DNA from 4 places in the Neobacillus sp. SAB-20_R2A genome. Region 4 is predicted to be linked to each of the others. Evidence: predicted binding sites of a transcription regulator. Region 4 holds the regulator's gene; each other region holds the start of a gene.
What was found. Region 4 encodes Rex, which represses fermentation and respiration genes when NADH is low (regulators of the CRP and FNR family bind a similar motif). Its sites were predicted from a motif close to TTGTGAAATATTTCACAA; they were not measured.
Positions count from the first base shown of each region.

Region 1 (3,459 bases), 390 kb from region 4:
AACCGGCACTAAATAAATGCCGCCTTTTTCTTTTTCAGGGAAAATCATTTTTTGACCGCCAACATCCTCGTACTTGCCTTCCTTGACCATCTTCTCAAGCTCTTTCCAGTTGAACAGAACGATGTAGTCACGGTCAGCCTGTGAGGCATTGACCTCCATTGTAGTTGTTGCTTCTTCCGTATTGTAGGTTGTCATCACAGCCCAGTCTTTTGAACTCTTTTTCCCAGCATCGGAAAGGTCATAGGACCAAGGTGGAAGGGCCACCTGATAAGCGATATTAAGCTTTACATTCTTTTCGTCAAAGGTTACGGCTGACATCACACCGCGGTATTTCTGGCTGTAATCATCGAGAGATTCATATTGTTGTCCAAGCGGCACGGCGAAACGTGTAGGCAGGAACATGTACTCGGTATTCTCAGTTACAAACGCGGCACAGTGCGGGCCGGCTGTGTTTGGAACATTAAGGATGTCTTTTGTTGTAAAGGTTTTTAAATCAACGACTGCAGCACGGCTGTTGCCGACATCAGTGGCAAACATCCATTTGCCGTCATAGTCGCCGTTTGTTTCCGAGAAAGCAGGGTGGTGAAGGTCACCCCAAGTATAGTCACCCATCATTTTCTTGGAATGCTCATCAAAGCCATAGCCAGTAGCGGAATCCGGAGAAAAGACCGGAATTGTTCTGATTTTGCGCATCGAAGGCACACCGTAGATAAACATTTGCCCGGAGTGGCCGCCGGATGCGAATAAATAGTAATCATCTTTTTTGCCAAATGGTACATAAACCTTTTCGGCATTGCTCTTGTTGCTGGCGTTTGCGGCCTCAGTCTTCGTGTTGTTCGACGAAAAATCAGCGAACGACAGTGTTGCTGCAGCAAACCCGGCTAGCAGGCCGGATGCGATTGGAACCCATTTTTTCATTCGGTTAACACCACCTTATTTTTCAGATGCCTGCTTGAGCAGGTCTAGTACTTGCTTTTCTTCTTCTTCGGTTAATGGATTTTTGCCGATAACACCTGACATAACAGCGGATGTAGGCTGTTTTAAGAATTCCTCAATTGGTTTGCCGTGCTTGCCTTCAACGTTTACAAAGGCTTGGGAAAGATCCGGTCCGACTGCACCGCCTTTTATGTTGAGCGCTTCCACGCTATGGCAGCCAAGGCAACCCTTTTTATTAAGGATGTTATCGTCATTCGCACTGGAAGTTGCGGCTGTTTCCTTAGGTTTGCTGGAATCATCCGCTGCTTTTTCCTTCGAAACAGCCTGGGCGGTCTGCGGTGCCTTTCCTGAGTCACTGGAGTTCCCCATGATGACATCAAATACTAGATATCCAAGCCCGAAGCCGAGCACAAGGCTAATGGCAAAACTAATAAGAGCTTTTTTCAAATTTGTTCCCCCTCCTTTTAGTCAATTGAACAGTTTCATCCTAATCGTTTGCATTTTCTAAAATTGTGACGTTCATCACACGAAATGAAGGGTTTTTGAACGTTCTGTGAAAGGACCCCAAAAGCATATATCTAAAGCGTTTTAAAAAAAATGAACGTTCTGTGAAAAACATTTTTCCCATGTGTTATTTGTGATTTATAGTATTGTGACCCTTTTCACTTCTATAACGTGAGAAATAGCTTACAATTAGAGGAAAATAAGCTAGGTAAAGGTGGTGGGAAGGTTGGAGCGCATCAAAAAATTACTGGAGCCGAACTTATCAGTGATTCAGGAAGTCGACAAAGAAGGCTTACTTCGAAAAATTGAGATTTTTAAAGACTTATCCCCGAAATCGCTAAATATCATTGAAAGGCGGATTCAAACGCTTGAAGTGAAAAAAGGGATGCGGATTATCAAAGAGGATGAGAAGGCAAAAGGGGTCTTCTTCATTCATTCCGGGTCGGTTAAGCTCGCCAAACAGGATGAGAACGGGAATGAAATTATCGTTTGTGTGAAGCAGCAAGGGGACATTTTCGCCGAAGCATGTTTATTCACACGGAAGGAAGAATGTTACCCGGCGACAGCAACGATGCTTGAGGATGGCCGGCTGTTCTTTTTGGATAAGCAAGAGCTCGAGCAGGATCTTTACCAATATCCGGAGCTTTCTATGCAAATGATCCGCTATATGAGCGATGCTTTAAGAGAAATGACCTCACAGTTAAGGGATGTGGTTTTGCTCGATGTTTATGCAAAAACGGTAAAGATGCTGGAGCGGCTCGGACGGAAGTTTAACCCAGACTTCAAACGCTGGGAAGTTGAAATACCATTAACCGTACAGGAATTTGCCACCGTCGTCGGCACCTCGCGTGAAAGCATCAGCCGTGTCTTCTCCAAACTTAAAAAAGAGGAAATGATTGATTTGAAATCGCGGAAAATCATCATCCTTGACTGGTGCAAATTCTGCACGCTGCTCCATAAAGAATATTAAAAGGAAAGGGACCTGTCACCATTCTAAAAGTGGAGATGACGGGTCCCTTTATATATTTAATCAAATTTGTACGTCCAAAAGCGCTCGTTGTTGATCCAGACCATAATTTGTGGGTCTTGGTTTTTTAGTTTTTCGGACACGTCGGCAAACATTTGCTCCGTTTGCGAGCGGTGTGCCTTGATGGCGGCAAGCTTTATTTCGGCGACAGGGCTGATATTATTAATGATGTCAGCTTCACCAAGTTTTTCAATACAATCGTTCGAGAAGGCAACGCAGTGTAAGGTTGGCCGTGCGGCTTCAGGAAGCCTTTCGACAGCGCGGACGACGGCCGCGCCGGTGGCGTCATGGTCGGGATGCACAGCATAGCCGGGATAAAAGGTGATAACCAAAGAAGGATTCAGTTCATCAATCAAGGCGGACATAACGTCGGCCAGCTTTTCTTCATCCTCAAATTCTACAGTTTTATCGCGGTAGCCGAGCATGCGTAAATCTTGGATGCCTAAAGCACGGGCAGCTTCCTTTAGTTCCGCTTTTCTGATTTTCGGGAGATTTTCCCGATTGGTAAATGGTGGATTCCCCATATTGCGGCCCATTTCCCCAAGGGTTAAGCAGGCGTAAGTAACAGGGGTGCCATTTTTGATATGGGTGGCTATTGTCCCGGATACTCCAAATGCCTCATCATCCGGATGTGGAAAGACAACTAGGACATGGCGTTCTTTTTCCATTTTACATTCTCCTTTCAGGACTGACGCATGAAACCACTATTCAAAGGGAATCGGGCTGATTTCCAATGCGACGGCTAGTTTCCCTTCATTGTCATGGCCGGCAAGCAGCAACCGTCCCAGTTCATCGATTTCAAAATGAGTGATGCCCTCAGCGTAAATCCAGCCAAGGTTTATTTTTAAGCCCACCCGGTAAGGACCTTTTCCGGTGATTTTCCCTATTTCATATTGGACTTTGGCGTTTCGGATATAAGCGCCTGCCGAAAAGAATGATTGATCGCGATGTGATGCGTAGGCACCGTTTGTGGTTTCAAGGTGAATATATAC
Region 1 is NZ_CP145895.1:5,791,245-5,794,703, reverse strand. Features, by position in the region: gene nosZ (Sec-dependent nitrous-oxide reductase) at 1-918, opposite strand, end outside; gene V5M37_RS28290 (cytochrome C) at 934-1,383, opposite strand; gene V5M37_RS28285 (Crp/Fnr family transcriptional regulator) at 1,667-2,410, shown strand; gene bshB2 (bacillithiol biosynthesis deacetylase BshB2) at 2,467-3,135, opposite strand; gene V5M37_RS28275 (YojF family protein) at 3,172-3,459, opposite strand, start outside.
Region 1: V5M37_RS28290 (cytochrome C) is a predicted target of Rex. The motif match lies at 1,587-1,604, and genes of this name have one in related genera.

Region 2 (3,459 bases), 2.5 Mb from region 4:
GAAACAAGGGTTCCACGTTTGCCTCTATAGCTTCATGGTGAACCGAGATTTTTGGCCATTTTTTCACAAAATTACCGCGTTGCGCCATGTGGAATCCCCACATTCCGAATGATGGCACCACAGAATAAAAGGCCTCCGTTTTGAAGCCTGCAGCCTGCAATGTTTTGGCGATACTCCAATAAACCCGTGGATTGTCTCCCGGGGAAGTGGCCTGACAAGCGATGATGCCTTCGGGGTTTAAGTGCCGTCCAACATGCTCATATAACTCTTTCGTGTATAATAAGCTGGTTTCAGGGTCGACAGGATCTGGAAAATCAATAATGATGACGTCATATCCCTTCATTTCCCCCAGTAAGTACTGCTTCGCATCCATAATATGCATCTGCAGGCGGTTATCCTTTAACGAACCTTCATTCACATCAACAAATGCCGGTTCATTTGCCGCCAGCTTAATAATCATCGGGTCAATTTCAACAAGGTCGATATGAACGACATCATGATATTTGATGACCTCCCTAACAGCAAGGCCATCCCCGCCGCCTAAAATCAGAACCCGTTTCCTGGATTTTGCGAGTTCCATTGCTGGCAGGACCAATGCCTCGTGGTAATGTCTTTCATCCAGCGAAGAAAACTGGAATTCTTCATTTAGGTACAATCGCAGGTCCTTTGCCTCGACAAGCAAAATGTCATTACGCTCACTCGAACCCTGGTAAAGGATATGGTGCCCGCCATTCTTGATTTCTTTAAGAATTTTCATGTCCCATGCATTTCCCGGGCGCCTGCTGGCTGTCAGCCTCGGATGTGGCTCTTTTGAATATATAGGAGAAATCTTCCTTTCCATCCCTCTTTCAATTTCAATAGCGGTGGCCCGCCCGGCACCGATTTTTCTAAGGAATTTTTTTAAAACAGGCCAGGTATCCTGAGGGGAGCAGGTATATAAATCAAAGGCTGCATACCCGTATTCGGGCCAGGTATGAATGGAAAAATGGGAGGTCGAAATCGCGATGATTCCCGTTACTCCTTGAGGTGAAAAGGAATGGAAGCAAGCCAGCAGAATTTCCAATTCCAGCTCACGGAGGGTATCAAGCATCAAGGTTTTTAATTCATCAGGGTTATTTAAGAGCTCCGCCCGACAATCGTAGGCATCCACGATGAGGTGCTGACCTTTCATCTCCATACCTCCATCCCTTTCTCCATTCTGATTTATTTTTGAGTTCATATTGTTGATTTAAAAAATTTTTCATAAATAAGGTATGTGAGTGTAACTCGGGTAGTGATAAATACGTATATTCGCCTGCAGTATATTAAGGCCTGGAGGACAGTTAATAAATTGTCAAAATAAATTTAGTATGTGTGAAAATTGATACAGGCTTCTGAATATGAAAATGGTAAAATAGGAAAATCTATTGAGGATAGGGAGTAATGTGCTATGAACAAAACTGAAATAATTGCGCGCAGAATACTAGGCTGGAAGTTAAATAGATGGGATCGCTGGTATGATTTTGAAAAGGGAATTTTTATACCTGTTGACGAGTTTCAACCCGAGCAAAACCTGGAGCACGCGATGCTAATCGTTGAAAGATTGAAAGAGTTAGGGTTTACATATCAAACAGACGGTGCCTGCCAAGCTTGTTTTAATGATGCATGCGAAACGGGCAATACGTTAGCGGCGGCCATAACAGAAGCAGCCTTTGCAATCGCTGATAATAGTTCGGTTCCGGATGAATGGCTATAGCATAATTAACTATATTATGTAAACTAGACCCCGTATTTTGAGCGACCGAATTTTTCAAGCATTCGGTCGTTTTGCTTTTGGTACCTATTTAGAACTTGATAGCGCTTCAAAAATGTTAATGAAATGTTCACATGAGCTGAGGATAAAAAGGGGTAAAATAAACATATCGAGTTATTATGTGAAAACATTCACAAATATATATATTATGGACAGGTGATAAGGATGGGTGGACTTTCCGTTAGTGCGTTACTCATAAGATTTATTTTAGGGGGATTGGCAGTTGTCGCTTCAACGATTGTGGCGAGGAAATTGGGCGAAAAGGCAGGCGGAATATTCGCTGCTTTTCCAGCCGTATTTTTAGCGGCATTACTTACAGCGGGGCTGGATTTGAAAGGCGAGGCTCTTGTTTCCCAATCCATTATGCTCTCAAAAGGAGCCATGGTTGGGATGGGAATTAATATACTCGTGGCCATTATGGCTGTACTTCTATTAAAGAAACACGGATGGAAAAAAGGACTCATCGAGGCGTTAGGCTGCTGGCTGGCAGTTTCTATCATAGTGGTTGCCATCACGGTCAATTAGGAAAGGGTGTTAACAATGACAAAAGATTTACTTTTACGTTTTCTACTTGGCGGGGCCGCCGTTATGGCCAGCTATTTAATAATTGTGGTTTCACCATGGGAAATCCTAGGGGGAATATTCGCCGCGTTTCCGGCTGTGATGATTACGGCCGTTTTAATGGCAGGGGTTACTTCCGGAACGAAGAACGCAGCGAAAATTGCAGGCGGTTCTGTTTATGGCATGATTGGCGGCATTATTTGTGCAGCGACTGTCTGGCTGTTCTTAAAACTGACCCATAATTGGCCGCTAAGCATGCTGCTCGGTCTGCTTTTTTGGCTGATCAGCTCCGTGATGGTGTCAACACTAAGGGAGAAATTAAATATAAAACCATTTAGTAGAAAGATGGTGTTGGCAGAGGCACGGTTCAGACATCATAAATAATAGAAAAAATGCCAGTCGGCATCCGAAAAAGGAAAGCGGCCTGGCATTTTACGTTTTTAAATAATATCAAGAGGAACTTTTCTGGCGGGAGCAGGAAAAACCTCGTCAAGTCTAGCTAATTCCTCTGTTGTTAGTTCAATGCAAGCAGCCGCCGCATTTTGCATGACGTGTTCCGGTTGGACAGCTTTTGGAATGGCAATCACCTGATTGGAACGGATACACCAGGCTAGCACAATCTGCAAGGGCTGCACATTATGACTGCGGGCAATATCCAGAATGGTAGAATCACGCAGCAGCTGTCTTCTTAAGGAACCTCCCTGGGCGATTGGGCTATAGGCCATTATGGGCATTTGATGCTGCTTTTGCCACGGCAGCAAATCAAATTCAATCCCTCGTGAGCCTAGGTGGTATAGTACCTGATTGGTGATACAATTTGTCCCGTTTGCGGAGGCAACTAATTCATCCATATCTTCTGTGTCAAAGTTGGAAACACCCCAGCGCAGAATTTTTCCTTCTATTTTAAGTTTCTCCATCCCTTCGATGGTTTCCTCAAGTGGAATCTGGCCCCGCCAATGTAAAAGGTACAAATCAAGATGATCGGTTTGCAGCCGTTTTAAACTGTTTTCACAGGCTTCGGCGATTTTATTTTTTCCGGCGTTATGAGGATAGACCTTGGAGACCAGAAACACTCTATCTCTGAGTCCTTTTATCGCTTCTCCAAC
Region 2 is NZ_CP145895.1:3,725,585-3,729,043, reverse strand. Features, by position in the region: gene speD (adenosylmethionine decarboxylase) at 1-1,171, opposite strand, end outside; gene V5M37_RS18050 (BC1872 family protein) at 1,430-1,735, shown strand; gene V5M37_RS18045 (DUF3147 family protein) at 1,958-2,317, shown strand; gene V5M37_RS18040 (DUF3147 family protein) at 2,333-2,737, shown strand; gene V5M37_RS18035 (aldo/keto reductase) at 2,794-3,459, opposite strand, start outside.
Region 2: V5M37_RS18045 (DUF3147 family protein) is a predicted target of Rex. The motif match lies at 1,912-1,929, and genes of this name have one in related genera.

Region 3 (3,459 bases), 2.0 Mb from region 4:
TACCGCTGGCAGATTAATTAAGAAACCAAGTACCCCGGCACCGACAAGGTTCCAAATCGCAACAGAAATCAAGAACCAGAACGTACCTTTGTAAGGGAAGTCGACACCGCCGTCACGCATCATTTTGTACTGTTCATAAGCTTCAAGAATTAACAATGTCAATGGAATAACTTCCAATGCAGAGAAGACTGCGCCTAGACCAATCCATACTTCAGCTGAACCATTATAGTAATAATGGTGTCCGATACCGATTACGCCGCTGCCAAGAAGCAGGGTTAATTGGAAATATAATTGTCTTACCGTTGATTTCTTGGTTACGAGACCTAATTGAACTAATAAGAAACCAATAACAACGACTGCAAAAACTTCAAAAATACCTTCTACCCATAGATGGATAATCCACCAGCGCCAATAGTCGGCAAATGTAAAGCTTGTACCTGGGTTGATAAATAAGGCAAAGATATAAAAAGCCGGTACCGCAATCGCAGAGTAGAATAGTAAGTGTATCAATCCGCCTTTGTCAGACTCTTTCTTAAGCCCTGCTTTAATACCGCGGAATACGATAAACAGCCAGATTAGCATTCCTGCTATTAAGATAAGCTGCCAAACTCGTCCAAGCTCAATATATTCCCAACCAGTATGGCCAAACAAGAACCAGGCATTTCCCAATTTTCCATTGGCACCAAGCCACTCGCCAACCATACTTCCGCCAACAAGAACCACTAATGCCCAGAATAAAATATCAACTAAAAGACCTTGTTTCTTTGGTTCATAACCGCCAACTAACGGGGCAACATAGATTCCCATACCCAGCCATGCGGTGGCAATCCAGAAAATCGCCAGCTGCAAGTGATAGCCTTTGGAAATATTAAATGGAAGAATATCATGGATCCACTTAATTCCAAAAAAGCTGTCTGGCTCGATATAATAGTGGGCTAACAGAGCCCCAAACATACATTGAACAAAGAATAATACCGATACAACCGTAAAATACTTACCTGTTTTCACCTGTGAACTTGTTACAGGCATCTTGCGCAAATCAATACGAGGGAAGTTTCCTTCTTTATATGCTTCCTGCATACCAAATTGATAACGATAGAATAGATATAAGATGACCCCTACCATTAAAATTAGGATTGTAACACTAGCACCGCTCCACCAAATAGCGGAAAAGGATAGATGGTTACCGGCGTCTTCAAAATATGGCCAGTTATTCGTGTAAGTGATTTTGTCTCCAGGGCGAACCGTACTTGAAAGCCAAGATGTCCAGAAGAAGAAATCAGAGATTTGTTTGATTTGGTCACCTTTGTCAACATAGGCACGGTCTGTTGATGGTATATCAGAATCTTTGATTAGATTAGCTTTTAAACCCCAGCCGTCGCCTTTTGTAAAAATATCCTTATAGTAAGCCCTAACTTTTTCAAGGCCATTTACTTGTGCGTCTGTCAGCTTTAATGTATCTTTACTCGCATCATAGCGATTTTTGCGCATTTCTTTAATAACTTGGTTTTTGATAATCTGCTTTTCATCTTCAGTTAATGAAGCAAATTTTTTATCATATTGCTGTTCCGCTTTAAAAGCCTGCATTCCTTCTGTATAGATTTTTAAAGACTCTGCTGTATAATCCGGACCCATATAGGAACCATGTCCTAAAACGGTACCGTAGTCCATTAAACCATACTTTTGCCAGACAGCTTGTCCGCCCATAATGGATTTTTTCGTTAATATAACTTCACCTTTCGAATTGGTTACTTCCAATGGTCTTGGCGCCTGCTCTTTAAAGATCCAATAGCCGCCGCCAAGCAGAACGGTAAAGCTGATTAAGATGGTAATAATTAAAATGGATTTTAAAAGTGCGTTTTTATTTTCTTTTACCACGCTCTTCGGCTGTGTCCCCCGCTGTATTTCCATTTCCTTCATCCCTTTCTGGTTATCAATCCGAGAAGATTGTAGTCCTAAAAAAAAGGCAAAATAGTGACTTTTATCACACATATTATTTTTTGTATACTTTTTCACAAATTTGTCACATTGAGAACTATTTTCATTAAAATCCATTGAGCTATGACGCTCATCACATATCTTAGGGGATTACACTGCTACAATGTTATTAAACAAACGATTAAAGAGGTGTTGATTTTATGGGACAAAGAATAATTGAACTAGATGTGCGTGAGGATATAAAGAATAAACTCGAACCATTTCAAAAGATTATGGAGGCAGTAAAAGAATTAAATAATGATGGAGATGTGTTCATTCTTCATGCACCGTTTAAGCCGGTGCCACTATTTACTGTCTTAAAGGCAAAGGGCTTTACCCATGAAGAAGAAGAATTAGAGAAAAAGCATTGGAAAGTAGTTTTCACAAAGAAAAGCTAAAAGTGATTTGGAGTGTGATTTGTAATGATTTTGGATAATCGCGGCCTCGAACCTCCGCAGCCGATGATGCGAACCTTAGCCGCTTTAGAAGAGTTAGGCGAAGGGAAAGTTTTAACGATCATTAATGATAGAAGACCGATGTTTCTATATGAACAGCTTGAAGAATTAGGATATCAACAAAAAACAGAACAACAACCAGACGGAAGTTTTAAAATAGAAATCTTCCGCTAGGAAGGTGAGTCATATGCTTCCTCAGAATTTAGGAACTGAAACAAATATTAAACTACCTTTTTCATTTATACTTTTTAGTTTAATTGCCCTTATCGCCTCACAGATTCTGCTGTTGGCAAATGGGCATATGATGACGGATGGAACTTTCCGCATACCTGCTATTTGGTCGGCAGCCCACCTCTTAATCCTGGGCTGGGCTTTAATGGTGGCGATGGGTGCGATGTATCAGCTTGTTCCAGTTGCGTTTTTGACGAAAATTTGGAATGAGAAATTTGGATTTGTCCAATTTTTCATAACCGCAGCAGGGATTACCTCTTTTGCGGCGATGCTTTATTTAGCACCACAAAGTGCCGCCATTCCCGGTGTCATAACCCTTATTGGAATCTTTATGTTCTTATTTCAGATGGTAATGACGTTAAGAACACAGGCAAACCCTAATATTCTTACTGCCTTTGTTGGAACGGCTTTAATTTGCTTATTTATGACGATATTTTTGGGAATAACGATGATTTACAGTATGAAAACGGGATTTCTCGGCGAACATTACCAAGCTATCTTTAAAAGCCATCTATTATTGGGGTTATCCGGTTGGTTTACACTATTAATCTTTGGCTTTTCTTATAAGATGGTGCCAATGTTTTCCTTGGCTCACGGTTTTCCGATGATGCAGGCACGATATGTGTACGGACTCTATGTTTCCGGGCTTGTCTTGACAATCATTTCTTTCTTTAGCAATAGCAGTATTTTATTGAAAATTGGATTCTTCCTCTTGTTTGCCGGCTTCTCTATTTTCAGCTGGCACATCAGTATCATTGTTAAAAAGAAATTAAAGAAAAAGCTAGACAAACCATTT
Region 3 is NZ_CP145895.1:4,178,656-4,182,114, forward strand. Features, by position in the region: gene V5M37_RS20345 (nitric-oxide reductase large subunit) at 1-1,911, opposite strand, end outside; gene V5M37_RS20350 (DUF2249 domain-containing protein) at 2,139-2,375, shown strand; gene V5M37_RS20355 (DUF2249 domain-containing protein) at 2,400-2,606, shown strand; gene V5M37_RS20360 (hypothetical protein) at 2,620-3,459, shown strand, end outside.
Region 3: V5M37_RS20345 (nitric-oxide reductase large subunit) is a predicted target of Rex. The motif match lies at 2,001-2,018, and genes of this name have one in related genera.

Region 4 (3,459 bases):
GTCGACTTCCCGATTCCGTTAGGGCCGACAAGGGCAATGCTGTCGCCTTTATACACACGAAAGGAAATATCCTCGGAAACCTTCTCTCCATCATAGCCGACAGCAAGAGAATCAACAGTCAGTACATCATTGCCGCTTTGCCGCTCAATTTCAAATGAGAAGGAAGCGGATTTTTCATCCCCTGATGGGCGGTCCATGACTTCCATCTTTTCAAGCTTCTTCCGACGGCTTTGCGCTCTCTTAGTAGTAGTGGCCCGTGCGATGTTGCGCTGGATGAAATCCTTTAACGCGGCAATTTCCTCCTGCTGCTTTTCATAAAGCTTCATGTCGCGTTCATAATTGGCAGCTTTCTGCTCAAGATAAGTGCTATAATTACCGGTGAATCGCTGAATCAGGCGGCGTGATAGTTCATACACCTCTGTAACCACTTTATCCAAAAAATAGCGGTCATGCGAAACAATTAAAATTGCGCCATCATAGCCCTGCAGATATTGCTCCAGCCAGGAAAGGGTTTCGATATCCAAATGGTTGGTTGGCTCGTCCAAAATTAAAATATCAGGTCTTGTCAGCAATAGTTTGCCTAGCGCAAGACGCGTTTTTTGTCCGCCGCTTAGACTTGAAATCATTAACGTAGTATCGGAAAAATTTAACCCATGCAATACAGAGCGGATATCGGCTTCATACTGATAGCCGCCTTGCTCTTTAAACTTTATTTGCAATTCATCATATTCCTTTAATACCCGCTCGTATTTTCCTGGGTCCCCGAAAACAGCAGGATCGGCCATTTGCTTCTCCAGCTTCCGGAGCGATTTTTCCATCGCCTGCAGGTTCTCAAAAACCGTCAGCATTTCCTCCCAAATGGACAAATTGGACTCCAAACCCGTATTTTGCGCCAAATAACCAACGGTAACATCCTTTGGTTTGATGATTTCCCCGCCGTCATGGCCCATTTCGCCGGCGATGATTTTCAATAACGTTGATTTCCCCGCTCCATTGCGTCCAACAAGGGCAACACGGTCACGGGTTTGTAATTCCAGTTTTATATTCGATAAAATAAGTTCAGCACCATAATATTTTTGTAGTTGGTTAACCTGTAATAAAATCATTTTTTTCACCTCTATTACCTTACGACTAGTTTACCGTATTACCCGAATGTCGGCAATGAAGTGAAGTTTTTAATGGTATTATAAAAAAATATACTGATAGTTCAAAGTTTCACACACATGGACATAAAAATATTGTATTATTTTTTGTAGGAGGATTTTTTTTATGGCTGAATTTACTCATTTTAATGAAGAAGGCCGGGCCAAGATGGTCGATGTCAGCGATAAGCCGGAAACGGCACGTACGGCAATTGCCCAGTCTAGCATAACAGTAAGCACTGAAATTTATGAAAAAATCACAAACCACGAAATGAAAAAGGGCGATGTCTTAGCAGTTGCCCAGATTGCTGCAGTGATGGCAGCGAAAAAGACATGGGATATCATTCCAATGTGCCACCCGATTCCATTAACAGGTATCAATATTAGTTTTTCGTGGGAGCAGGCCGGGCAGGAACAGTATACACTGCATATAACTGCATCAGTTAAAACCAAAGGCAGTACGGGGGTTGAGATGGAAGCGCTAACAGCCGCCTCTGTTTGTGCCCTGACCGTCTATGATATGTGTAAGGCAGTTGATAAAGGGATGGTGATTGGACCAACCTTTCTGGTGGAAAAAACCGGCGGCAAAAACGGTGATTTTAGAAGAGAAATCTAATATATCCATTAAAATTGAAGGGTGGGAGAAATATGTCCAATGAAACGATGAAAATACCACAGGCAACAGCAAAGCGTCTGCCCTTATATTATCGATTTTTACAAAACCTTCATTCTTCTGGCAAGCAGAGGGTGTCATCTGCAGAATTGAGTGAAGCAGTAAAGGTGGACTCGGCCACTATTCGCAGGGATTTCTCTTATTTCGGGGCCCTTGGGAAAAAGGGGTACGGCTATAACGTAACCTATTTGTTATCGTTTTTCCGAAAAACTCTTGATCAAGATGAATTAACAAAGGTAGCGTTAATCGGGGTGGGTAACCTCGGCACAGCCTTTTTACACTACAATTTTTTAAAAAATAATAATACAAAAATCGCTTGCGCCTTCGATGTGGACCCCGGAAAAATTGGCGGTTCGATAGGCGATGTTCCCGTTTATTCGATGGACGATATAGAACAGTATTTGATCGATGAAAATATTTCGGTGGCGATTTTGACGGTGCCTGCTCCGGTTGCTCAGCAAATCACAGATAAACTTGTGAAAACGAACGTAAAAGGGGTTTTAAATTTTACTCCAGCAAGACTGAATGTACCTTCATCGATTCGCGTGCATCATATTGACCTGGCGGTGGAGCTGCAATCACTTGTTTACTTTTTAAAGCATTATCCAAACGACGAAGTAGAAGAATAAATAATCAATGGGCTTCTCGCCAAAATGGTGAGAGGCCCATTTTTCGTTTTGAAACATTTTTCCTAAACAGATCACTATACAAAGGGAGTTGAAGCGGGTAAAATGATTACACAAGTAATTATTGTAATCCAATAGGAAAGGTTGGGATTAAAATGACAGAAACAGTTCGTTCAATCCCACGTCCGCTCGTGAAAATAAACCAGTGGACAATTGTTTTAAGTGTTGTGTTAACATGGTTATCCGGACAGGAATGGTTTTTGTTAGTGCCATTTGTTGCCGGTATGTCTGGTCTTTTATTCGGATTTAATCCGATTATGCAAATAGCAAAACTATTTTTAAGAAAGGACCCAAAGGCTTATATCCCTGAGGATTGGGAGCAGCAGCAATTTAATCAAAAAATTGCCGTATCGTGTTTGGGAATTGGATTTGTAGGATTCCTGCTGGGATGGAATGGTGTTGGCTATGTGGTCACGATTCTTGTCGCGGTGGCTGCCTTTGTGGCCATTCTAGGTTTTTGCATCGGATGCTTTATTCATTTTCAGTGGAACCAATACCGTTATAGAAGGGCGCACCAATAATGAAGAGGTCTGAATTATTCAGCCTCTTTTTTGTTTTTCTGCTTATATTTGACGCTTCCATATCCTTACATTTAAAATTAAATTGAAAATTATGAATTATCATTCATGAGGAGAGTGGCGTTTTTATGAAGCTTGTTTCCCAAGAGACAGAAGCAGGAGGAAAAAATTCTTACAGCTTTGATGAATTTCTCGAAAAACGTGACAACCTTGATTGGTACCGTGATGAACCTTTTTTACAAAAAGCGGTCAAGAAATTTACGGGTTCTCAGCACAGCCAAATCCACGAAAAACTATTATCCTTTTCACGAATAGTATCTGCAAAATGGAACCGGTTAGCCGAAAGAATTGCCAGACCGGAAGTCCGCCCCTATATGCTTCACTTTGATGCTTTTAATCATCGGATTGACCGGATTGTTCGTCCTCAAGAAGTTCATCAA
Region 4 is NZ_CP145895.1:251,902-255,360, forward strand. Features, by position in the region: gene V5M37_RS01395 (ABC-F family ATP-binding cassette domain-containing protein) at 1-1,106, opposite strand, end outside; gene moaC (cyclic pyranopterin monophosphate synthase MoaC) at 1,270-1,758, shown strand; gene V5M37_RS01405 (redox-sensing transcriptional repressor Rex) at 1,791-2,444, shown strand; gene V5M37_RS01410 (DUF4395 domain-containing protein) at 2,597-3,022, shown strand; gene V5M37_RS01415 (acyl-CoA dehydrogenase family protein) at 3,148-3,459, shown strand, end outside.